4 regions of the Alteromonas sp. 76-1 genome follow, and region 4 is predicted to be linked to each of the others. Evidence: predicted binding sites of a transcription regulator. Region 4 holds the regulator's gene; each other region holds the start of a gene.
What was found. The regulator sigma-54, encoded in region 4, starts transcription at its own class of promoters, with help from an activator protein. The targets are predictions, from matches to a motif close to GTTGGCACGNNNNTNGNNT.

Region 1 (6,206 bases), 990 kb from region 4:
GTATAATGATTTTGTAAACCCTCATCGTAATTAGTACGTTAGGTTATTTGGTCTATGCCATCTTCGAGTAGTCTCGAGTGGACATTATTATTATTTAAAGGAGTAATATTATGGTGACGACACGTATTCGCAAGGTAACAACTGCCTTGCTTGCATGCGGTCTTGCGTTTCCTGCACTTGCTGACTGGAACCTAGATAGCGACACCAGTGTTTTGCATTTCCTTTCTACCAAGAATTCACAAATTACCGAAGTACATAAATTCGATAGTTTTGAAGGCAGTTTATCTAATGCTGGAAAATTACGTGTTACGGTTAATTTGGCGTCGGTAAATACGTCGATCGATATTCGTAATACACGTATGCAAGACATGCTATTCAATGTGACAGAATTTGCTGAAGCAACTTTCGATGCAACCTTACCTGAGTCAATGCTGAATTTAGCCGACGGCGAAGTGGCCAGCGGCAAAGTTGATGGCATTTTAACCTTGCATGGTATGGCGGTTCCTACTAGCTTCTCTATAATGGCAAGCAAAGTAAACGCAGATACTTTAACGGTTTCAACTACCGCGCCTACGCTAATTAAAGCTGAGTCTTTCGGATTAACAGCAGGTATTGAAGCATTGCAAAAAATTGCAGGGCTAAAGAGTATTACTACTACGGTTCCGGTTTCTTTCTCCGTAACGTTCACGCAGTAAGTACACCTTATATAGAAAAAGCCGGGGCTTTACCTTTGAAGTAAAGCTGCCGGCTTTTTTGTGTCTGGCTGTTTATGTTCAGCGCTTTAATTTACTAACGTATACAACACGCTATGCGTTATTTACTAATGCTGGACGCATAGGCAGCGGCTTTTCACTTAATACTTGCTCAGGCATGGTTACCCACAAACTTTCAGGTAGTGCCGGCTCTTCTGCCTTGTACTGAGACAATGCGAAGTAATTCATAGCCACCCGCAAACGTTTAAGCGCGGTGCATTCATTCACTTCTTGGTCGATAACAAACACGCCCCATTTACGCATTTGTATGCCCAAATCATCACTGCTAGTAATACGGATAACCGGCGCGGCCAGTACCATTCCAATTAACACAGGTAGCAACCACATAAATAACGATGGTGTGTAATAAAATGTAGTCACACCCCAAATTACAGCTAAACAACTCATAATTTGAGTATGCTTAAAGGCCACACTCCAAGGTACTTTTTTACCTTCACGTTCTTGGGCTTCCCATTTAACAGAATGACCAACAAAAACACTGATCACAAAGAAGCTATGATAAAACATCATTAACGGTGCAATAAGAATAGCCATGATAATTTCTAATACAGAACTTTTCAGTAACGAAAAGGCACCACCAAACTCTTCTCTGCGTTTGATAAGTGCCAATACTATCCCTAGTACTTTAGGTAAAAATAACAACGCGGCTGTACCCCACATTGTGACCATCATCATGTCCTGACGGGCTACCTGCCAGCTTGGGAATAATTGATATTCAGAGGTAAAGAAATCTGGAACAGACGTAGCACGGATGAGTGCATCAGCTGTACCTAGCGCTAGCATACAAAACAGTATTAGTGATGAAATATAGGCAAACGCACCAAATAAGAAGTGAAGACGGTTAGCCGCTTTCAGGCCTTTCACGTTCAGCAAACCTAAATGCTGAATGTTACCTTGTACCCAACGACGATCACGAATAGCGTAATCAACAACGTTGCTAGGGACTTCTTCATAGCTGCCCGTGGTATCGGTCAGTAAATAGGCCTGCCAGCCTGCACGACGAAGCAGCGCAGCTTCAACAAAGTCATGACTAAGAATTTCACCACCAAACGGGGCGCTGCCTTCTAATTTAGGTAAACCACAATGCTGCATAAAGGGCGCAATGCGAATAATCGCGTTATGCCCCCAATAGTTGGCGCTATCGGTTTGCCAAAATGATAAACCTGTTGCCAGCATTGGGCTGTAAAGGTGTGCGGCAAATTGTACAAAGCGGCCAAAGAAGGTATTTTGACGTACCGGCATAGGGATAGTTTGTACTAACGCGGTATCTGGGTTTTGTTCAATACGGCGGGCTAAATCTAACATTCGCTCGCCAGTCATTATACTATCGGCATCTAGCACGATCATAGATTCGTAGTTCGCGCCCCAGCGTTCGCAAAATTCTTTCAAGTTACCCACTTTACGATGAAGGTTCTTTTCCCGGCGACGATAAAACACCTGTGACGCGTAGCTGCCTAAGCGCTTAGTCATACGTTGCCACGCGCGAAGCTCGGCATCTGCTTTATTTTGATCCCGTGTGTCACTTAGCATATAAAAATCGAAATGCTCAGCCTGTGGGGTATTCATTAACTCACGGACACACGCTTCAAAACCCACCATAATTCGGCGCGTATCTTCATTGTATACAGGCATTACCACTGCATGGCGCTGAGTTAACTGTGTGGCTTCATCAGGCTTACTTGGCTTTTTACGTAAGCTTAAAGGGTCAATATTAAACAGCTGAAGTACAAAACCGATAATACCAGTCCAAAAAGCCATACAAAGCCAAGCGAACAGCATTAGACCTAGTCCAAGCTGGGCCATCTCAAGCTTAGTTAACCCATTAGGAAGAAAAATTTCATAAAGGCTCCAACCGGCCAAAGCCGTACTCGGAAGCACTAAGATTGCCATTATAAATAAGCGCATGTGCTCTCCTGTCGTGATGAATCGATCACGCTTTGTTGAGGATTTAGGGGAAATGGAAGCATTACTTGGGTTGATAGACATAATTCCAAACCTCACTGATACGTTTGCCATCTAGCTCGATATAAGCACGCATATCTACCGTGCTTTTGTCTTTAGGCATAAGAAGAAAAGTGGCGCGCCATTCTTTACCTTCATTAACGGGGTAAAGGCGCTGCTGAGAAATTGCACCATTGCTACCTTGCACAATAAGCTTGGTAGTGTCTGGGTTGAAGCTTGTGGCCGTATTTTCATTAGCTGCCAGTTCAGGTGCTGCTAGCTCCGGCGAAGAGAAGTCAGGAGAAGAGAAATCAACAATAAAACGACGCTGACCTTGCTTTGTTTCATCTTTCACTTTCTCGCCAGGTAACGACGGCTTACTTTGGCGTGTACGAATAACGGTTGCTAACTCGCTTACAAAGGCGTTTCGCTCTACCGTTTTTAAGGTGTACGCAAAATAACGAGATTCACCGCTAAGTAATGGCGCTTCAGGCACCCAGTACGCCACAATATTGTCGTGCGTCTCTGAGTTAGTCGGAATTTCTACCACCTCTAAGCGACCTTTCTCGAACCCTTCGGTGGGCGTTACCCAAAGGCCCGGGCGAATATGATAGTTTGCTTCAGCATCCAAGTAGTTGCCCCACTCGCCATCGCGCTGCAACATACCAAAACCTTTTGGCGCGCTGTCACTTAACGAAGTGATTTGTAGTCTTGCTGGGTTAGTCAGTGGACGCCAAATCTCTTCATCTGCATGTGTCACCATTAATACACCGTCGCTGTCATGCACTTCAGGGCGATAGTCGTCTGAGCGTTTTTCACTGTTTTCGCCATAAAGAAACATGCTGGTAAAAGGGGCGACACCTAGCTTTTCTACATCTTCGCGGGCAAACAACCAGCTTTGCACATCTACTTGTGTATCTATGCCCGGCTCAATAACAAACTTGTACGCACCGGCCACTGACGGGCTTTCTAGTCGTGCGTAGATCGTAATAGGTTGGCCTTCTTTTGGCTCAATAAGCCAAAATTCAGTAAAGTGAGGAAACTCTTCTCCTTTCGTTAGGGCAGTATCAATGGCAAGCCCTCGAGCAGAAATACCATATACTTGGTTCTTACCCACTAGACGAAAATAAGAGGCCCCTAAAAATACGGCAAACTCATCTTTATAGGTTTCATTTTTCAATGGGTAATGAACCCGAAAGCCTGCAAACCCCGTTTTATCGTTGGTCAGCCCTGCTAACGGTGCAGCTTTGTCGTCATAGCGGAACATGTCACTAGAGAAGGGAATACGCTCGGCGCTATTAGATTCATCGATAGTGTGAACTGTCACAGGTAACTCATAAAGAAAGCCAGGATGAAAAAACTGTACTTCGTAGTCGTTCTCGCCAATCCACAAGCTTTTTTCAGGATTAAAGCGGATAGCCCGATAGGTTTGATAATCGATTGATTTTAATCCGTCATCGAGGCCATGATCGTTTTGCTCATAGCTTTCCTCGGCAGACGCTTTGGCAGCGTCGATAACAGATTGAAGAATAGGGGATGCATCACGAGGCTCGTTGCTATTACTCACCCCTTCAGCATTAATCACTGGCGCGACTAATAATGTCAACGCACTGATAATCACAACTGCAACGCGAGAGAAAAGTGACCTAGGGCGTCGCTTAGTTGCTTTACTGACGTGTGTCACGCCATTAAAGCGGTCTTGTTTAAACTCTTGGTGCATGTCGTAATCTCCATGAATTAGGGCTATGCCAAAACGCGTTCAAAAAAGCCACCAACTAACTCCGTAGATGAATGCCCAAAGGTGCTTTTTTAATAGGAACCTCGCTTACCCATAAAGGAAGAAGAACTGGGTAGCGAATTAACCGCGCTTGAACTCATTAAGAGCAGTTGCAAAGAATGAACCAACTTATCTAAAAGGGGTTAAATAACCATCAACCGCTATCTTTTCAAACATTTACAAACGTTATTTTAGGATGGAAGGACTTACTAATACTGTGTAAAAACGTACCAGACATTAGACGAAAGGATATAGTGTAGTTTTTTAGATACACATTTCGCGTGATTTATTGTTCATATAATCATCGCCATTTGAAATATCTATTCCGGTGATAAAAAGCAGTGCTAGGTAAAAACCGCTATCTTTCTGTAAGTTAAAGAAAAATCGTCTATTTAACCATCAGCTCATATCGTGATTGGCAAACCCTTTGCAAAACTAACTTCAGATTTAACGATGGAATTCGCGATATTTGTTTGCACATCACGATGCACAGGTTCGCAAAATTTGAAGCGCAGGTATTTTTTCTTTCTGCGATAAATAGGAGTTTTTTCAATGCGTAAAGCAATCACTTTACTTACAGCACTTACCGCTACCGCAGCCTCTGTTGCTTCTTTTGCAACGTTAGCTGAGTCTCCAGACTGGCGTTATGTAGAAGGTGGCTATAGCAAGATGGATTTTGACGATAACGAATCATTCGAACCCGATGGTTTCGTACTAAGCAGCAAATATCTATTAAACAGCAACATTTACTTAAACGGTGAATACAGCAACTTTGAAGAAGGCAGTTTCGATTTCGATATGCTAACCCTAGGTGCTGGTTACAGAATGCCACTTAACGCGACTACCGATGCATATTTCGGTGCCAACTTTGAGCGTATCGATGGCGATGTCGATGATGAGACGGGCTACAGTGTGAATGCTGGTGTTCGCTCTATGGTGACTGAGCAGGTTGAGCTTCTGGGCGAAGTAGGTTACTACGACGTTGAAGATGGCGATGCCACGTTCAAAGTAGGCGCAAACTACTACATCACACCTCAGTGGGCTGTGGGTGCCAACTACAAGCTTATGGATGACTTAGACATCATGCAGGTAACTGCACGCTACAGTTTCTAAACCTTTCTCGTTTTTAGGATGTTATTTTGATGAAAGGTAGCCGGGTCACTCGCCCGGCTTTTTTGGGCCTTTAGTTTGCGCCTATGCGTTATTCAGCTGTCAGTTATTGAGCGAAACACTATTACGCTACCAAATATTAAGCAACCTAAGGCATTTCTACTCTTCTTGAGCAGATTCACTGTGGGATGTCACATCGTCTTTTGGCCTGATATCCACACTTTCATGTAGCTCAGAATACACCAATACTGCTTCACCACTTTTAAGCGCATCTAATACTTGTGTCACTTTGGTTTCCATACTGACGTCTTCAGCGCCGTATTCTGTACCTTCTCGCAGCACAAATGCTTCCACTAAGCTGTGTAGAGTTTCGGTATCAACCGCATCGATTGGAATTATCATCTCTGCCTCCAGAAAAAATGAGTTCACGCTAATGATTAAGCGTGAAATAAAGCCAGCTAACGTGCAAAAAAGATAAGAAACTTACACGTAGGGCGTGTTCGGATTAATGGGCAGTACATCGCTAACGTACCTTTTTACCCTTTCATGCAACCACACTTTAGGGTTAAACACTGAACCCTGCATAAAGCCAACATGACCACCAC
Region 2 (6,206 bases), 380 kb from region 4:
GTCGTATATATCAAAACATGCTGCTGCCAGATGATTGGGATGGCGCCTTAACTATTCAGTAAAGCGTCACCGACCCTATTCAGATTCTATATTTTTCGCCTGTTCACGAATAAAGGTAACGGATGGCGCAAAAAAGGCAGCGCCCGTTTCTGCGTTAGTGAAATCTAACCAGCGATCATAATCTCCATCACCATTGCCGTATATTTGGCTATGCAGCATGGCTTTAAAAGGCCGAGCACTGGCCGAACAACTCACAAATAGTAGCCCTTGCGACACCATATCACCATACGGCATGCCTTGTTTGATCAGCCCCGCCTTACCACTTTCAGTGGTAATAATGTTGGCGCGAACACTATGAGAAGATTCAGACTGTTCTGCACTTACCAAGTTATGCTGCTGAGTGGTCCCCATCACCTGTTCTTGCTGCCGTGATGAAAGACTATGCCAACGGCGTAAGTCATGCTTGTAGCGCTGCACGTGTAGATAACTTCCACCGCTAAAATCAGGATCGTTTTCATTTACGATGGCAACCTCTCTGCGCTTCATTCCACGAGGGTTATCTGCGGCATACAAGTACCCGGTAAGATCCCGTCCATCGAGGTAACGAAAACCACGAATTTGCTCTACCATTTCTACGTGTAATCGGAGTAAATCCATGACCTCTATGCCGATAGCATGGCAAATATCTAAACGGTCAGCCCTAATTTGAATAAACAAATCACAGGGCATAGTAGGCGCACTTCTATCTTCACATTGCATATCGGGGAAAGGCATCAATTCTACTGGAATTAAGCCTGGGTACACTTCAGTCCAATAGCCAGTTCCAATCGCCACAACACCGGTCACCATAGCTTCGTAATGCTCAGACTCAAAGTGTTCGAATATATCTAATACGCGGGCAAGCTTCGCCCTTACCGCCTCACTATCGTCATCAATAACGTTAAGCAGTAAATATTGCGCATGTAAATTAGGTTCTGCGCAAATCCCTTTTTGTGGTTGTGTCATGGGCACTCTTATTGTTATTTAACCATGGCGAACAATGATACGAGTGTGTATTAATAACCCGCAGCTTGTCCATCTTTTCGGCTTTCAGAAGCCCCAAAGTAAACGTTGCGCTTATCATCCCACATAATTGCCTGATAGCCCCCAAAAGCACCAACAACGCGACGCAATGTGTGACCTCGCTCCATTAACTCTCGCTGTACTGTCTCATCAAATCCTGATTCAAGACTAATATAGCCGCCATCAAGCATTAACTTGCCTGTTGGCGAACTAGAGCCACTGTGCAAAATACGCGGAGCATCACCTGCTTCTTGTAAATTCATACCAAAATCGAGCATGTTTACAATAATTTGCGCATGCATTTGAGGCTGAGTACCTCCGCCCATTACACCGAAGCTTAAAAATGGTGCACCATTACGAGTTACAAATGCAGGGATAATGGTATGAAATGGGCGCTTTTCAGGCTTAAGTTCGTTGAAATGACCTTCTTCTAAGGTAAACATTTCACCACGATTTTGTAGTACAAAACCAAGCCCTGGGGGTGTCATTCCTGACCCCATACCGCGATAGTTACTTTGAATTAGCGATACCATGTTACCGTTTTTATCGGCCACCGTTAAATAAACTGTATCGCCATCGTAAATACCTGCGTCTACACGTTTTGCGGCTTTATCGCCGTTAATAAGCTGCTGACGTTCAGTGGCGTAATCTTTGGAAATTAACCACTCAACTGGAATGTCGTTAAATGCGGGATCAGCATAAAACTTTGCGCGATCTTCAAATGCTAACTTTTTCGCTTCCACAAAGGTATGAATATACTCGGCAGAATTAAAGCCCATGCCTTCAATGTCATAGCGCTCTAATATATTGAGTATTTGTAATGCCGCAATACCCTGCCCATTAGGGGGAAGCTCCCATACATCGTAGCCGCGATAATTTGCTGATACCGGCTCTACCCATTCTGACGTATGCGACGCTAAATCAGCATAAGAAAGGTAGCCACCTTGCGATTTCATATAGGCGTCAATATTTTGCGCAATGTCACCCTTATAAAAAGCATCTCGCCCGCCGGTGGCAATTTTTTCGTAGGTTACCGCGAGACCAGGGTTCTTAAAAATATCCCCTTTTTTGGGGACTTTCCCATTAATAAGAAACGTTTCTGCAAACCCATCGTAATGACCTATTCTTTCGTTGTTCATTGCTAAATAATAAGCAACCAGTTCAGAAACAGGAAAGCCATTTTTGGCATATTCAATGGCCGGCGTGAGCAACGCTGTCATAGGTAACTTGCCAAACTTTTCATGTAGCATAAACCAGCCATCTACGGCCCCAGGCACAGACACAGGCAGTGGCCCAAATTTAGGTATTTGCGCTAAACCTCTATCGTTAAACACTTGTTTGGTCAGCAGCTTAGGAGAGCGGCCCGATGCGTTTAACCCAACTAACTTGTTTTCTTTAGCATCCCATACTATTGCGAATAGATCGCCGCCTACACCTGCCCCTGTGGGTTCAACAAGCCCCAACATGGCGTTTGCAGCAATGGCGGCATCTACTGCACTACCGCCGCGTTTAAGAACATCGAGAGCCACTTGGGTAGCAAGAGGCTGGCTTGTCGCAGCCATACCATGTTGAGCAATAACTTCTGAACGACTCGCAAACGGCGCGCCGGTAACCCTATCGTACCCATAAGCCATTTGACTGACACACAGTAGTAACAAACATCGCAACAGCATGATTTACTTTCCTAATAAAAGAACAAACCTAATGTAGCATTATTGCTAACTAAGTAAATTATCAATAGTTTAGCGTTATTTTTAACTTTATGAAAAACGAAAAAAGCCCCGCAGATGCGGGGCTTAAGATTGGTGATACAGGCATTATCGTTATTATAAGTAATTTTGCCTGTTCAGACTTCCTTACGTACGGCCGTTGGTGAAGTCAGGATATGCTTCCAGACCACATTCACTCATATCAACACCGTCGAATTCTTCTTCTTCAGTTACACGAACACCAATAACGGCTTTAATCGCTAACCAAACAACAAGGCTTACTACAAACACCCAAACAAAGATGGTGGCAGCACCAATTAACTGACCAACAATGCTTGATCCGTCGTTAGTAAATGGAACAAGGATAAGACCAAGTAAACCAACCACACCGTGAACAGAGATAGCACCTACTGGATCATCAATTTTAAGTTTATCTAACGCTACAATGCTTAGTACTACTAAGATACCACCAAGACCACCGAATAAGGTTGCTTGCAGTGGAGTAGGCGTTGAAGGCTCTGCAGTAATTGCTACCAAGCCAGCTAGTGCACCGTTAAGAGCCATAGTTAGGTCAGCTTTGCCGAACAGAATGCGTGCTAAGATAAGCGCTGCAATACAACCACCAGCTGCTGCGGCGTTAGTATTCATAAATACAATCGCAACCGCGTTTGCACTTTCAACTGTAGCAGTAGCAAGTACTGAACCACCGTTAAAGCCAAACCAACCCATCCATAAAATGAATGTACCTAGCGTAGCAAGTGGAAGGTTAGCACCTGGAATAGCGTTAACTTTACCGTCCGCAGTATATTTACCTTTACGAGCACCTAGTACTAATACACCAGCTAATGCTGCAGCAGCACCTGCCATGTGAACAATACCAGAACCTGCAAAGTCAGAGAAACCAAGGTCACCAAGGGTGTACATACCAAATACAGCTTCACCGCCCCACGTCCAAGCACCTTCCATTGGATAGATGAAACCAGTCATCACAACAGCGAATGCTAAGAAAGCCCAAAGCTTCATACGCTCAGCCACTGCACCAGAAACAATAGACATTGCCGTTGCAACGAATACTACTTGGAAGAAGAAGTCAGCAGAAGGTGCATATGTTGCCGCATCTTCAGCAACACCTGTTGCGCCGTCACCCATAATTCCACCTAGGAACGGGCTCCACTCGCCGCCACCATACATGATGCCGTAGCCGCAAATCATATACATGGTGCTAGCAATGGCAAATAACGCGATATTTTTAGTTAGAATTTCTGTCGTGTTTTTAGCGCGTACTAAACCAGCTTCTAGCATGGCGAAACCTGCCGCCATCCACATAACTAGTGCACCGCAGATTAAGAAGTAAAAGGTATCTAGTGCATACCCGAGTTCAAATGTAATTTCCATTATGCTTTTCTCCGCAAATTAATCGTTGTGGCTTACAACGCGTCTGTGTCTGACTCGCCAGTTCGAATACGTACGGCTTGTTCAAGGTCGTAAACAAATACCTTACCGTCACCAATCTTGCCAGTCTTGGCTGCGCCAACGATGGCTTCTACCAAGCGATCTACCTGGTCGTCCTGAACGGCAATTTCCAGTTTGACTTTAGGTAAGAAATCCACTTGATACTCCGCTCCGCGGTAAAGTTCAGTGTGCCCTTTTTGACGTCCGAAACCTTTCACTTCGGTAACGGTTAGACCGTCAATTCCGATTTCTGAAATGGCTTCACGAACATCATCTAGCTTGAACGGCTTGATGATAGCTGTGACTAGTTTCATGAGTTGCTCCAGTTTTTTTAATGGTTGTTTTGCACATTTCGTGTCTTGTACAGGGAAGTAAACCAAGAGATGTGCCACAAATAATTAGACATTAAAAACAAACAGTTAACTAAAACGTGATGCATTTTATTTACATTTATCGCACTAGATTGGTGCATGGCGCCATCAATGCCCAACTTTAGAGCGTAGTGAGTTAAATTAACTGAAAATAGCGATGAAATTAGGATGGAACTAATTACTGGCGATGCGGGTCAGTTAGTAGGTATGACAATTATCACACCTATTATAGAGCCTGAGTATGTGCCTGAACGAGCGCAGGTTTTTCATGCGAGCAAGAAGGGTAAACTCGCAAAAGGCCTACTTATCTCAACCCTTTTACACCTTATTGGGTTAGTAATAGTAATCTTCTTTACTACGTTTGAAAGTGGTGTGACACCAGCACACAAGCCTGCTCCCATTAGTGCAACCTTGTATTTCCCTCAAGTCAGTGCAGAAAAAAACATTATAGAGGCACCTGAACCGGTAGAAGTTACCCCTCCCGTTGTTGAGCCTAACGTATCAGAAAGCCCCAAAACAAAAGTGACTGACCCTGCCGAGCAAATAAAAACGGTAGAGACTAAGCCAGTAGAAGTTATGCCTACCGAAGCTAAGCAGGAAAGTACAGCACCGACAATCGAAAGCAAAAATACAGAAACATCTCCCCCTGAAACGCCCGCGCCTACAATACCCAATAGCCAAACTACTATCGACACTTCGACAAGAAACCAGAAAGCTGGCAATTTGAACTTATCGCCAAGGGCCAGTGCCTCGCAATTTTTTAATCGAAGAGAACAAGAAGAAATTGCCGAAGAAGGGTTAAAAGCGGCTGAAGCACATAGGCAGAAAATAGAAAGCCCAGACCTTGTGGATACTCGAAAAGGCGAAGAGGACACGTCATATGAAGAACGGCCGGTGAAAAAAGTAAATTGCTCCGGCACGACCAACAAAGCGCTTACCATTTTAAGTGGTTTTGCTGGCGGTACGCTTGAATGTAGCAAGGGCAGCGACTACGACCGCTTTATTGAAGCCCGCGTTAACAAAGTGCCTAAGAAAGATTAGCCGTTTTACAATCATGCCCTTGCCGCTTGGCGTAGACGACGTTTCATGATGAGCGCTGGCACAGCATTGCTAATTAGCGCGCCTACCATAATAAGTACAATTGCTATTGAAATGGCGGTGGACAGTGTACTTATTCCAAATAAAAATAGCGCAATACTGGAGATAACAGGTGTGGCAAAGCTTAGGCTCGCCAATAACTGGCGATTACCAAATTTAAGCCCAATATCCCACAAGTAAAACGCGCCACCTACAGGCCCAAGTCCTAGTAATATTGCACTTGCCCAAGCGTTAAATGAAAGGTCCCAATGGCTCGACTCTAGAGTTAAGTGGGAGCCCAGCGCTAACACTGCTACTGCAATAGATATCCAGCCAATGTCTTCAACATCGCTTTTTGTGCCAGCCATAAACCACGAATAACCCGACCAGATTAAGGCGCAAATAAATGCCAACCCGTAACCCAGTGTAAATTCGCTATTAAATTGAATGCTTTCACCCCCTGTAACTAAAATTCCGCAACCAATAAAACCTAGTGCACCTCCAATTACAGCAAACAACCGTTGGTGCGCGTTAG
Region 3 (6,206 bases), 310 kb from region 4:
TAAATATTTAACTAAATTCAGTACGTTAGGTATTTATTTCTTTTGATAGTACAAGCCAGGATTACATTTAATCATGGCATACGTATCGCTTGCCGCACTGATAGATTCAGACGCGCCAAGGAAAAGGACACCGGCAGGTTGCAGCTGTCCGGCAATTTGTTGCAGTATCTTTTGTTTCACATCTGCCGAAAAATAAATCAGCACATTGCGGCAAAAAACGATGTCGAAGCGGCCAAGTGCTGCATAGGAAGTTAACAAATTCAAACTTCTGAATGAAACCATGTTGCGCACTTCTGGCTTAACCTGCATCTGCCCACTTTCATGAGGTTGGAAAAACATAGCCCTACGTTGTGGCGATAACCCTCTAGCAAGCGAAAGTTCATCGTATAACCCTTGGCTACACTTGTTTAGCATTTCAGAAGAAAGGTCGGTAGCGACAATTTCAACCCCTTGCCTAAGCAAGCCTGGTCGCTGTTTTTGGAACTCTAATATTGACATAGCAATAGAATAAGGCTCTTGTCCAGACGAACAAGCTGCGCTCCAAATTCTAAGCTTTTGATTTTTTGTTGCGAGTTGAGGAAGTAAATCGCGTTGTAGTAACTCAAATGGATAAGTATCTCTAAACCACAACGTTTCGTTTGTGGTCATCGCATCAATGACGCTTTGTAAAAGGTTACGATCGTAACCTTTTACTACTACATCAATAAGCGCATCAGTATTGTCATAGTCATGCTTATATAACAACGACGCAAGCCTGCTTCTTACAAGGTATTGCTTGTTTTCCCCGAGTACTATTCCACATTGTTTCTCGAGGAAGTGCCGAAACTTTTCATAGCTTGCCGGCGACACATTTTTATTATCCAACCCCTACCGCTCCGTTATTCACAATCCGTCATTAACCACTTCTGAACTGCTGTTGCTAGTTCATCGGGGTGAAATTTCGCAATAAAGTCATCCGCTCCCACTTTTTGAACCATGGCTTGATTGAATACGCCACTTAAAGAAGTGTGAAGCACAACATGGAGCTTTTGAAGTTCAGGTGTATTTTTAATTTCCGCCGTAAGGGTGTATCCGTCCATCTCTGGCATTTCTATATCGGAAACTAATACCCCTATCCGCTTAGTAATATCACCATATTCTTCAGCGATTTCCTTTAAACGGTTTAACGCTTCTAAACCATTTTTTGCCAGCTCAATTTCTAATCCGAGCGAGGTTAGCGCTTTTTTAACCTGGTTTCTTGCTACCGCTGAATCATCAGCAATGAAGATAATTTTATCTTCCTTACCTTCCGTAGTTAGCCCTTCCGCAACATCGGCGCTTACTTCTGCATTTAGCGGTGAAATTTCATTGAGGATTTTTTCTACGTCGAGAATTTCAATTAATTCGTTTTCTACTTCAGTAACAGCGGTTAAGTAACTTGCTCGGCCTGTCCCTTGGGGAGGCGGCATAATGGCATCCCAGTTGGTGTTAATAATGCGCTCAACAGCACCCACTAAAAACCCTTGAACAGAACGATTGTATTCAGCAATAACGATAAAGGCGTTTGATAAATCTTCAATACGCTTGCCGCCAGTTGCCATACTTAAATCGATGACAGAAATAGTTTGCCCACGAATATGTGCTATTCCGCGAACTAGCGAGTTCAACTTCGGCATTGAAGTCAGTGGTGGACACTGGAGCACTTCACGTACTTTAAACACGTTTATACCAAAGCGTTGACGACCGTTAAGCCTGAACAACAATAACTCAAGACGGTTTTGACCAACTAATTGGGTTCGTTGGTTAACCGAGTCTAAAATTCCCGACATATCTCACCTCTTTTTAATACTGGGCATGATCATTGCCTTCACTAAAGAGAATAGACAATATCACTAAATGTATGCAGGTCAAACGACAGAAAAATGACGGTTTCGCTGCATGTACAACTTAATCACGGACGTACGCAAGTTATTGTCTCAACCTAATTTGTCTTATAAGCATAGACAATAACTCAGTAAGTGAACACGAAAAGTGACTATGAAAAATTTAAAAAATGTAAAATCTTGGCTTACAGGAGTTCGTCTGCCACTTTTCACTGTTATAGTGGCCGTTGCTTTAGCGCCTAATAGTTACGCTGAAACGATGCACGATGTAGTGAATAAGGGCGCAGAAGAATACTTGCTGTCGACCCTGAGTATACACGATGAAAACACCGATATTGCGGTGAGCATTGCTGAAGTAGACGAAAGAATTAATATTCCTCAGTGCCCAACGGGATTTCAATTTCACGCGTCGGATGAATCTCTAAACCAATCTTATATTTCTGTACGTGTAAGTTGCACCAATAATGATTGGTACTTATTTACCAGTGCCCAAGTAACGAGAACGAAAGAAATTGTGGTTACTTCTGGCGCGGTTAGCCCTGGCACCGTGCTTTCTGCGTCTAATCTTACGCTGGCATCGGTAGATATAAAACGTCTTCGTTATAGCGCATTTACTGATGTGGATGCATTAATTGGGGCTCGAATGAAACGTCGGATTGTTGATGGCCAAGCAGTGCAATCAAATATGCTATGCTTTGTGTGCAAAGGCGATAGAATTACCATTCGCGCATCATTGGGTGGAATGGCGGTTAAAACGTCTGGAATAGCACAACAAGATGGTGTTATTGGCGATACCATAAAGGTGCTTAATGCCAGTAGCCAAAAGCCCGTCATAGCCGAAGTCGCCAGCGCTCAAGAAGTCGTGGTACACTTGTAGTTCAGCGTGCTAAAAAACTACGTTTTCGTCGTATAAAAGCCTAAAGAAAAGAAGGCTCGTGCCGATAACTTATACAGAGGCGAAAAGGTAGTGGAGAAATATTATGGCAATTAACAATGTAAACAATGGGTTACCCAAAACACCCGTTGATAATACAAAAATTTCGCAACAGAATCAGACGCAGCAGTCGCAACAGCAACAAGCGACGTCGAACAATGCATCTGTTGCTCAAGCACCACGACAAGATTCAGTATCCTTGACTCAGTCTGCACAGCAGTTGAATCAAGTTCAGAAGAAAGGATCTGAAGCGCCTGTGAATCAGGAAAAAGTTGATCGTCTTAAAAAGGCGATATCAAGTGGTGAATATAAAGTTAATCCTGAAGTGTTAGCGAATAAAATCGCTAAGCTTGAGGGTGAGATTTTTGGCCAAAAGTAATTAGGTTTTTATGACTAGTCATCTTTATTCAGCGTTATCACAACAGGTCTCTAACTTAGAGAGCCTGTGCTTGATGCTGGAAAAAGAATTACATTTGATTAGCTCACGAGATGCAGAAACCTTAATGAGCCTGTTATCAGATAAGTCTGAATTGCTAGAGTCTATTCAGTCTACCGACCAAAAAGTCGAGGCGTTATACCGCCAAACTACAGAAGAAACGATTAGTGCAGATGAACAAGGGTTGATGGATAAAGCGAAAAGTCTGTTAGAAGACTGTAAGTATAAAACCCAAATTAATCAGAAAGCCGTAGAGCAAGGACAGCTTCGCCTCACACACTTACGGAATCTGATGTTAGAAGTTCGCGCTAAAGAATCGTTAACCTACGATAAGAAAGGCAAGCCAAATGCGGGCCGCTTAGGTTCAGGTATTAGCGCTTAAGCAATGCACTCGTCACCAAAAGCTCAAGTAAAAACAAAAACAGCGCGTTTAAAACGCGCTTTTTTTGTGGGTGCTATTTAGTCATACATTGAAATACTTAATAGTACTTAATGTCTTTAATTCTCTGTGGTTTCGCTGTTGTCAAATAAATGTCGTACACGCGGTGCATATCTAGTTCAAGTTCGGTGGCGTAGGTATCTTCACCCACCGGGTAACTTTTTATTACCCTAGCTCCTCGAATAACGCCCTCTACAGAAGCCCGCAAGGTTTCATTATCCACCACAAGGCTAGACAGTGATTGATTACCTTCAATACGTTGTCCGTACACCTGTTCTGCAAGTTCTCTATAAGCCTCTAGTTTTGACGCTTTAATGGCCATTAAGGTTTTGACCGTTTCGCTTTCCCCCCGCTGCGACATAATAGGAGCATATCCGACGGCACTTAGTACAGGGTAACTGTCCGGCTCAACCGTCTCCCACTCCACATGCTTGTCTACAAATAAACTGCACCCAGATAAACCTGTCAATACAGCCAATAAAGCCGCCGTCATCCATGCTCGGCTACGAATCAATTTTTTAAAAAACACCATTAGAGAAACCTCATTCTCAATTTTTCTATTATTGGATAAGCAATCTTTACGCCTAAATTTTAAATTTGAAACATTGGCATCTATTTCGCTTATATGGGTTAGAGCAAAAATTAAAATAAAGCTGACAACGAAGCTGATACAAAAGAATACTGACCTAAATTAACTGATGTAGTGCCCGCTCCCGCTTATTGCACTACAACAAAAGGACAAGACTGTGCTTGGCATACAAACATTCGCTAAAATACTTTTAGTTAGCATGTCTTCTGTAAAAAGAAGATATTTAGCTAGATACGCCAATGCCGCCTTTTTTATGGCGCTGTTTTGCCTTGCAATAGGGTCAACAGGGCAAAGCCATGCCGCTTGGTATGAAGCCAAAGGCCAAGCAGTTATTGTGAATGGCAATAAAGAAAAAGCGCGTAGAGACGCCACAGAAGAAGCTTTAAAACAGGCATTGTTATTCGCAGGTGCCTCGATAAACAGTGTTCAGCAACTCACGAATGGGTTACTTGAACGTGAAGACATTACCATTAGTAGTTCAGGTGAAGTGGATCATCTCGAGCTCACCGATGAAATATGGCATAGCGACTATGTTACCGTCAGCGTCAGGGCAGATATCTTTCCTGCGGCAAAACAATGTACCGCAGTAGAATATGATAAAAATATTGCCACCAGTTACTTCATGGTAGAAAACCGCAATCATTTGGTTGAAGGAAAGATCCCTAACTTTTCAGAGGCAGTAACAAGAAAGCTGGCTACCGAAATGTCGGCACAGGCCCAGAATTTAAATTTAGCTTATATTGCTCCACACACCACACGATGGGGAGTGAATGGGCTTGAAGAAAATGTGCGTGCGTTGTCACAACAATCAAATGCACAGTTTGTTTTAATTGGCAGCATTAGTGACGTGAGTGTTGAAAGACAACGTCCTTCTTCTTTTGCATTCTGGAAAGAAGAAAAAGCCACCCGTTACTTTTCGCTAAGCATTAAAGTTTTTGACGGTATAAATAGCGGCCTGCTACTGCAGCAAGATTATGTTACTGAAGCCGAGTGGCCTTTTGATAGATTTACCGATGTAGACGAATTTTCGTCGACCTTTTGGCGGACAGAATACGGCAATGCAATTAAAAAGCAGATGCAGCAGTTAACCGCTGATATTAATGAGACTATTGCTTGTCAGCCCATGACTGGCAGAGTGCTTAATGTGGCGGGTTCACATATTTCAGTATCATTGGGCCGTGATAATGGCATCAAGAACGGTGATGAACTTTTTGTGTATCAAACCAGCGAAATTATCGACCGGCACGGTAAGGCCTATTTGCAGTACCATATTTACCCTGGTGCATTTGTTGTTGAAAATGCCTATGGCAATACGGCAAGGTTGATTCACAAAGACAGTGGCATTGTTGCGAATATTCAAGAGAGTGATTTCGTTATCAAACGATAACGATGATAATTCTCTTCTACACAAACTTGGTTTCACATATTCTCCATGCTATACCTATACTGAAGTATGAATAACTATATATAAATGCAGGAGCGCCGCCTGTAGGGTGCTTATACTTTCGTATAATAAATAATTAAAAATAAATCATGACCCTTTCGATATTTGCGTCAAACTGCTTTGTAGTTTTAGCCCTTATGTTGACAGGACAGCAAATGAAGGATCATCTGTCTATAGAGTTCCCCGTATTAGAAATGGAAGTAAAAGCGCGATTCGGGGATGATAAAGCCTTAAATGTCAAAGAGTTAGAAGAAAAACTAAGTCAGCTACACAATCTTTCAGTATCCGCTCAGTTAGAGGGTGTTAACCGCTTCTTTGACGAGCATATCCAATATGCCACCGATGACATTGTTTTCAAACAAAAAGACTACTGGGCCACCCCTGCCGAGCTTATTGGCCATTCCCGTGGAGATTGTGAAGATTACGCCATTGCAAAATATGTAGCTCTGCTACACTTAGGCATTGATAGTACAAAACTTCGCTTAATTTATGTGAAAGCTAA
Region 4 (6,206 bases):
ATGATACCGTTACGTACATCGTCAGAGAGTTCTTCTAGAATATCACCGTGGAAATCACCATCAATAAGTTCCCATAGTTCGTCACGGGTGCGGCTTGGGCTAGATTCGAGAATATGTGCAACATCAGAAGGAGGCAATTCCAGCAGAAGCTTACGTACAGAAACAAATTGACCGTTAATTAACGCGCCATTAAGTGCCCTAATTTGGCTTTGTACGTATTTTGAGACCAGCGCTTCTGCCACTGCTTTCGCCTAAAAATGGAATTTCTATAATGATAGGATATCGCACTTGCCATGACGCTGTCATGACAAAAGCGCAGCAGAGACAGACAATTACAAGCTATATGATGAAATTATAGGCGGCTTTATACTGAAACCGTATAACAGGAGAGCACAGTATTACTCGTCTTCGTTGAAACGGCCTTCAATTAACGTTTCAATGGCATTTAATGCCGCTTCGGCATCATTACCTTCAACCACAACGTTAACTTGTTCACCTTGATGGCTTTCCAGCATCATTAAGCCCAGTACACTGTTTGCATCAGCTTTCTTATCGCCTTTTACCAACACGATTTTAGCGTCAAATTGATTAGCTAATTGAACCAGTTGCGTGGCCGCGCGCGCATGTAGGCCTAGCTTATTGACTATAGTTAGTGTTTTTTCAATGGTCATTACTAGTTTAACTCGCGGTGGCGAATTTGCACATCGGGGTGTATTTCGCCAAAGGTTTTCGCTAACGATTGTGCAATAAATACTGAGCGGTGCTGACCGCCAGTACAACCAATCGCAATGGTGACATAACTACGGTTATTGCGTTCCAAATGTGGCAGCCATGTAGTGATTAGGTTCTGAATTTGCCAAATAAATTTGGTTACAACAGGTTGAGAACCCAAAAATACTTCAACCGGCGCATCTAAGCCCGTTAAGTGCTTTAAATCTGGTTCCCAATGCGGGTTGGGTAAAAACCTTGCATCGAACACGTAATCTGCGTCTTTAGGAATACCGTGCTTAAAGCCAAACGATTCAAACACCAATACTAAGCGAGAGCTTTTCTTACCTAGAATTCGTTCGCGGATAAGTTCTGCGAGTTGATGAATAGTGAGTTTATCCGTATCAATATACAAATCGGCGCGTTCAACGATAGGCGCAAGTAAATCTGATTCGGCCTTTATAGACTCAGATAATGATTTGTTGAGTTTGGCTAACGGATGCAGTCGGCGGGTTTCGCTGAAACGCTTCACCAGCACATCGTCGCTTGCGTCGATGTACACAATGGTCATAGACCACGATGAGGGTAGGTAATCTAAAATTTCTACCAAGTCCGCTGGGTTTTTGGGCAGGTTTCTTACATCGATACTTACCGCAACTTGGTCATATTCATCAACCACGGTATGGGTAAGAGTAGGGAGAAGGTTAACCGGAATATTATCTACGCAATAGTAACCTAAGTCTTCAAGGGCACGTAGCGCAACTGATTTTCCTGAACCGGATCGACCACTGATAATAATCAGTTTCACCTGCATTTCTCCCTCTAAAAATATGGTGCTGTGCTTTTTTAGCTTAAAGCCGTAATAATGTCGTCACTGGTGGAGGCCCGTCTAATGGCTTTCACCGTTTCTTTATCACTTAGCTTACCCGCCACGGTAGCGAGTGTTTGTAAGTGACCTTCTGTTTTCTCTTCAGGCACCAACAAGGCAAAGAATATATCTACGGGCTGGTCGTCAAGCGCATCAAAATCGATGGCAGGGTGACTAGTTACAATAATGGCGATAACGTGTTCTAAACCCGGTAAACGACCATGAGGCAATGCAATGCCATTGCCAATCCCCGTACTTCCCATTCGTTCACGGGCAAGTAGGCTCGCTAGCACTGTGGCCTGATCGATGTCGGGATTATTCTTAGCGGCAATGTCGCTAATAATCTCAAGAATACGCTTTTTGCTATTACATTGAACCGCACACTCGGTGCGGTCCAAACTTACTATGGCTTGAATTTCCATACTAATATTTAGTGCTTTTTCAGCTTTTCCTTATGCTTGATAACTTGCCTGTCGAGTTTGTCGATCATGCTGTCTATCGCCGCATACATGTCTGTATTATGAGATGAAGCAAACACTTCTGCGCCGCTAAGGTGCATGGTGGCTTCGGCTTTTTGATTGAGTTTTTCGACGTTCAGGATGACATGCACATTAGATATGTGATCAAAGTGACGCTCTAGTTTGCTGAACTTAGTATCGACATAGCTACGCAAAGAGTCAGTAATTTCGACATGATGACCGGTAAGGTTGATTTGCATATTTCGTCTTCCTTAAATTATCAAGGCCTTTAGATAAGGCTTTTGCGTTGGTTTGACGGCGGAATCGATAACGATTCCCGGTATTTTGCTATTGTCCGCCGGGCTACTTTAATGCCTTGTTCGGCCAACAATTGAGCAATCTTGCTATCGCTTAATGGCTTGCTGGGCGTTTCCGCTGCCACAAGCTTTTTAATTAACGCGCGAATAGCGGTAGATGAACACTCACCACCAGATTCCGTTGCTACATGGCTAGAGAAGAAATACTTCAACTCGAAAATGCCACGAGGGGTATGCATATACTTTTGCGTGGTGACACGTGAAATGGTGGATTCATGCATATCTACCATTTCTGCGACATCATTTAGCACCATTGGTTTCATCATTTCTGGGCCGTGCTCGAAAAAGCCCATTTGTTGCTGCACAATACAGTTTGCTACTTTCATCAAGGTGTCGTTTCTTGACTCAAGGCTTTTTATAAACCACTTGGCTTCTTGCATATGCGAGCGAATAAATTGCGAATCGCTGCTGTTTTTAGAGCGTCGGCTCATGGCAGCGTATTGTTGATTTACGCTTAATTTTGGCAAGCTGTCGGGATTAAGTTCTACTACCCAACGGCCATTCTTTTTGTTTACCGAAACATCAGGAATAACGTATTCGGGTTCTTTAGTAATTAATGCACTGCCAGGACGAGGATTCAACGTTTGCAATAAGCGCATGGCTTCGCGAAGTTGATCTTCTTTCAAACGGCTCTTGCGCATTAACGTACGGTAATCTTTGCTGCTCAGCAGGTCTGAGTACTCATTAATAAGCTGTCTGGCTTCGGTGAGCCATGGCGTATCGTCTGAGAACTGGCGAAGCTGCACGAGCAAACATTCTTGCGGTGTACGTGAACCTGAACCAATAGGGTCGAACATTTGAATACGTTTTAGTACACATTCAACTTCGTCCATTTCTACCAACTCTTCAACATCGTCAGAGTTTACCGATTCTAAAATCTGTTCAATGGGTACGTTAAGGTAACCAGATTCATCAATGGAGTCGATAATGGCGGTAGCAATGGCGCGGTCTGTATCTGAAAACGGGGTTAAACGCATCTGCCAAAGCAAATGGTCTTGAATATTGTCGGTGGTTTCACCCTGAAACAGTTGGTCGTCATCATTATTCGATGGGCCAGGAGCGGGGGCAGAAGAGGCCGAGTAATACTCATCCCATGTGCTGTCGATTGGCAACTCGTCGGGAAGGTCGTTCTTTTCAAGCGCGTCACCAGCTTCCAACGAATCGCTAGATGCAGTGGGAGCCGCTTCCACAGAAGGGTCGTCACCATCCATGTTGTTTTTCTCAACCGGGTGGTCATCACCGCCTTCTTCAACTTCTAAAAGAGGGTTTGAGTCAAGTGCTTCCTGAATCTCTTGCTGCAGGTCGAGCGTAGACAACTGCAGCAGCTTGATTGCCTGCTGCAACTGCGGTGTCATGGTAAGTTGTTGACTGAACTTTAGCTGTAAAGATGGTTTCATCTACGTCTTATTTTTAAACTCTTGTTGTGAATATACCCGTGCTTAAAACTGAAAATGACAATTCGGTTACAGTAACTATAGCCTGAATTGTTCTCCTAGGTATACATCCCTTACTTTCTGATTACTTAAAACTTGTTCTGCCGTCCCTTGCGCGATGAGTTCGCCTTGGCTCACAATATACGCTTTCTCACACACATCCAGTGTTTCTCTTACGTTGTGATCGGTGATGAGGATTCCAATTCCTCTGTCACGAAGATGTTGAATGATCTTCTTTATATCATTAACCGATATAGGATCAACACCAGCAAATGGCTCATCAAGCAAAATAAATTGCGGATCGGCTGCTAATGCTCGTGCGATTTCTACTCGGCGGCGTTCACCACCGGATAAACTCATACCCGTACTATTACGTATATGGTTGATATTAAATTCATCAAGTAGCGCATCGGCTTCTTGTTCTTGTTCTGATGAACTTAACCCTTTACGGGTTTGCAAGATAGCCATGATGTTCTCAAACACCGTCAATTTTCTAAAAATAGAGGCTTCTTGCGGCAAATACCCAATACCGCGGCGAGCACGTTCGTGCATGGGCTCGTGAGTTAATTCGCTGTCATCAATACTGATTTTGCCCTTATCTAAGGGAACTAAGCCAACAATCATGTAGAAGGTAGTCGTTTTACCGGCACCATTAGGGCCGAGTAGTCCAACGATTTGCCCCGTCGATACTGATAAGCTTACATCGCGAACCACTTGACGTGCTTTATAAGCCTTTGCAAGGCTCTGTGCGCTCAACGTTGCCATGATTAGTTGTCGTCCGCCTTATCGTCTTCGTTATTCGATGACGCTTTACGTATTGCCTCAGGGGTAAATACGGTAGTGACTCTGCCACCTTCGCCGTCTTCGCCGCCTGTTGCAAGTAATTGTTCAGTGACCATGTCGAAGGTAATCTTGTCGCCTTGTACTTTACTGGTGTCTTGCTGTAGCTCAGCATTTCCTTGTAAAGAAATAGTTCGATTTACTACTTCATAGCGAATTTCATTGGCCTTCGCTGTAACAGGAGCACCGTCTTCAAGTTTTTGCGAATAGCTGGCTGGTTTGCCGCGAGCCACGAATATCTCTCGTCCATCACCTTCGCTGGCAATCACTTCAACTTCATCAGCATTTATCACCAAAGAACCTTGAGTAATCCTTACATCATCTTTAAACAATGAGGTTTTGTTTTTACCGTCAACAAATTGCGATTTCGAGTCAACTTTAATTGGTTTATTAAAGTCGCTTTCAGCCGCTATAGCCGCAATAGCAAATAGGCTAACAGCGAGGCTAGTCGCTAATGCTTTAGTGGCTAGGCGAATAAATGGTTTGTACATGGTCTATTAACTCGTATTCCTGGGTACGCAAATTAGCGTTAAACCCATTGCTGTTAATCACATATTGTAAGCCACGTATTTCCACGGGCTGATCAGATGTCATTTGCTTAGTGTACAGGTTTATCTCTATAAACGCTGTGCGTATTGTTCTTACAAAGTCATCGACACTTTGGTTTTCAATAACGACATTATTTTCTAGCTGTATCAATTCGTTATTATACAAAGTGCCTTCTGTCGCGGTAACTTCCCACGGTGACTGTGCATCGTCGGTATACAATGTATATCTGGGCTTTTGGAATAAAACAAAGCCCAATTGGTCGTAATGTTCCATCGACGCTGCAAATACTTTGTGATTTAGCTGTCCTTCTTGATTGTATAAGGTGGTCGTTAGGTTTTTGGCTTTATATGCAGGCTTCAATGCGTCCGGCCCTTGATCAGATTGCTGAGCAGGGTCTTCGTCCATCCAAATAGGAATATACAGGGCGGATGCCAATATAAATAACACCGAAATACTTAAGCCTAATCGGTCAAAACCTAATACCTTCATACGCTAGCACCTTGAATTCCGTGTAGCTTGTCGTTTGCTTGAAGCAAGGTGTCACATATTTCGCGAACGGCCCCGAAGCCGCCGGGCAACGTGGTGATCCAATTCGCTTGCTGTGCAACCGCAGGGTGGGCGTCTTTTACCGCAATTCTTACATTAGCGTGAGGATACATGCCCGTATCAGGCATATCGTCACCTACTACCGCCACATGCTCGGGCTTAAGTGATAAGCGAGCCATCAGTTCTGCAAGGGCGTCAGATTTATTTTCTTCACCCTGCACAATGTGTGCGACATTCAGTGCTTTCATTCTATTTTCGACAATGGCAGAACGCCTGCCCGTAATAACCGCCACTGCCACACCTGAATTCACAAGCGCTTTAACACCATAGCCATCACGGGTATGAAATGCTTTTAACTCTTCGCCAGCATTACCAAGGTAAATACGGCCATCTGAAAACACACCGTCTACATCACAGACTAATAATC

Region 1: a site for sigma-54 is predicted at 4,602-4,620, ahead of ALT761_RS19575 (glucan biosynthesis protein). Genes of this name have one in related genera too.
Region 2: a site for sigma-54 is predicted at 4,598-4,616, ahead of glnK (P-II family nitrogen regulator). Genes of this name have one in related genera too.
Region 3: a site for sigma-54 is predicted at 4,276-4,294, ahead of ALT761_RS04800 (flagellar assembly protein T N-terminal domain-containing protein). Genes of this name have one in related genera too.

What each region holds. Positions count from the first base shown of each region.
Region 1 covers NZ_LR136958.1:4,603,147-4,609,352, forward strand. The annotation lists gene cysQ (3'(2'),5'-bisphosphate nucleotidase CysQ) at 1-34, shown strand, start outside; gene ALT761_RS19565 (YceI family protein) at 111-695, shown strand; gene mdoH (glucans biosynthesis glucosyltransferase MdoH) at 807-2,759, opposite strand; gene ALT761_RS19575 (glucan biosynthesis protein) at 2,740-4,434, opposite strand; gene ALT761_RS19580 (outer membrane beta-barrel protein) at 5,044-5,604, shown strand; gene ALT761_RS19585 (YheU family protein) at 5,761-6,003, opposite strand; gene ALT761_RS19590 (hydrolase) at 6,085-6,206, opposite strand, start outside.
Region 2 covers NZ_LR136958.1:473,557-479,762, reverse strand. The annotation lists gene ALT761_RS01970 (adenylate/guanylate cyclase domain-containing protein) at 1-62, shown strand, start outside; gene ALT761_RS01965 (Dyp-type peroxidase) at 76-1,005, opposite strand; gene ggt (gamma-glutamyltransferase) at 1,056-2,735, opposite strand; gene ALT761_RS01955 (ammonium transporter) at 2,919-4,166, opposite strand; gene glnK (P-II family nitrogen regulator) at 4,199-4,537, opposite strand; gene ALT761_RS01945 (hypothetical protein) at 4,763-5,635, shown strand; gene ALT761_RS01940 (DMT family transporter) at 5,647-6,206, opposite strand, start outside.
Region 3 covers NZ_LR136958.1:1,168,106-1,174,311, reverse strand. The annotation lists gene ALT761_RS04830 (CheR family methyltransferase) at 34-864, opposite strand; gene ALT761_RS04825 (chemotaxis protein CheV) at 879-1,808, opposite strand; gene flgA (flagellar basal body P-ring formation chaperone FlgA) at 2,017-2,739, shown strand; gene flgM (flagellar biosynthesis anti-sigma factor FlgM) at 2,843-3,175, shown strand; gene flgN (flagellar export chaperone FlgN) at 3,186-3,614, shown strand; gene ALT761_RS04805 (LPP20 family lipoprotein) at 3,712-4,164, opposite strand; gene ALT761_RS04800 (flagellar assembly protein T N-terminal domain-containing protein) at 4,418-5,647, shown strand; gene ALT761_RS04795 (transglutaminase-like cysteine peptidase) at 5,860-6,206, shown strand, end outside.
Region 4 covers NZ_LR136958.1:857,392-863,597, forward strand. The annotation lists gene mgtE (magnesium transporter) at 1-242, opposite strand, end outside; gene ALT761_RS03605 (HPr family phosphocarrier protein) at 399-671, opposite strand; gene rapZ (RNase adapter RapZ) at 674-1,516, opposite strand; gene ptsN (PTS IIA-like nitrogen regulatory protein PtsN) at 1,555-1,998, opposite strand; gene hpf (ribosome hibernation promoting factor) at 2,007-2,294, opposite strand; gene ALT761_RS03625 (RNA polymerase factor sigma-54) at 2,324-3,808, opposite strand; gene lptB (LPS export ABC transporter ATP-binding protein) at 3,884-4,609, opposite strand; gene lptA (lipopolysaccharide transport periplasmic protein LptA) at 4,612-5,175, opposite strand; gene lptC (LPS export ABC transporter periplasmic protein LptC) at 5,144-5,722, opposite strand; gene kdsC (3-deoxy-manno-octulosonate-8-phosphatase KdsC) at 5,719-6,206, opposite strand, start outside.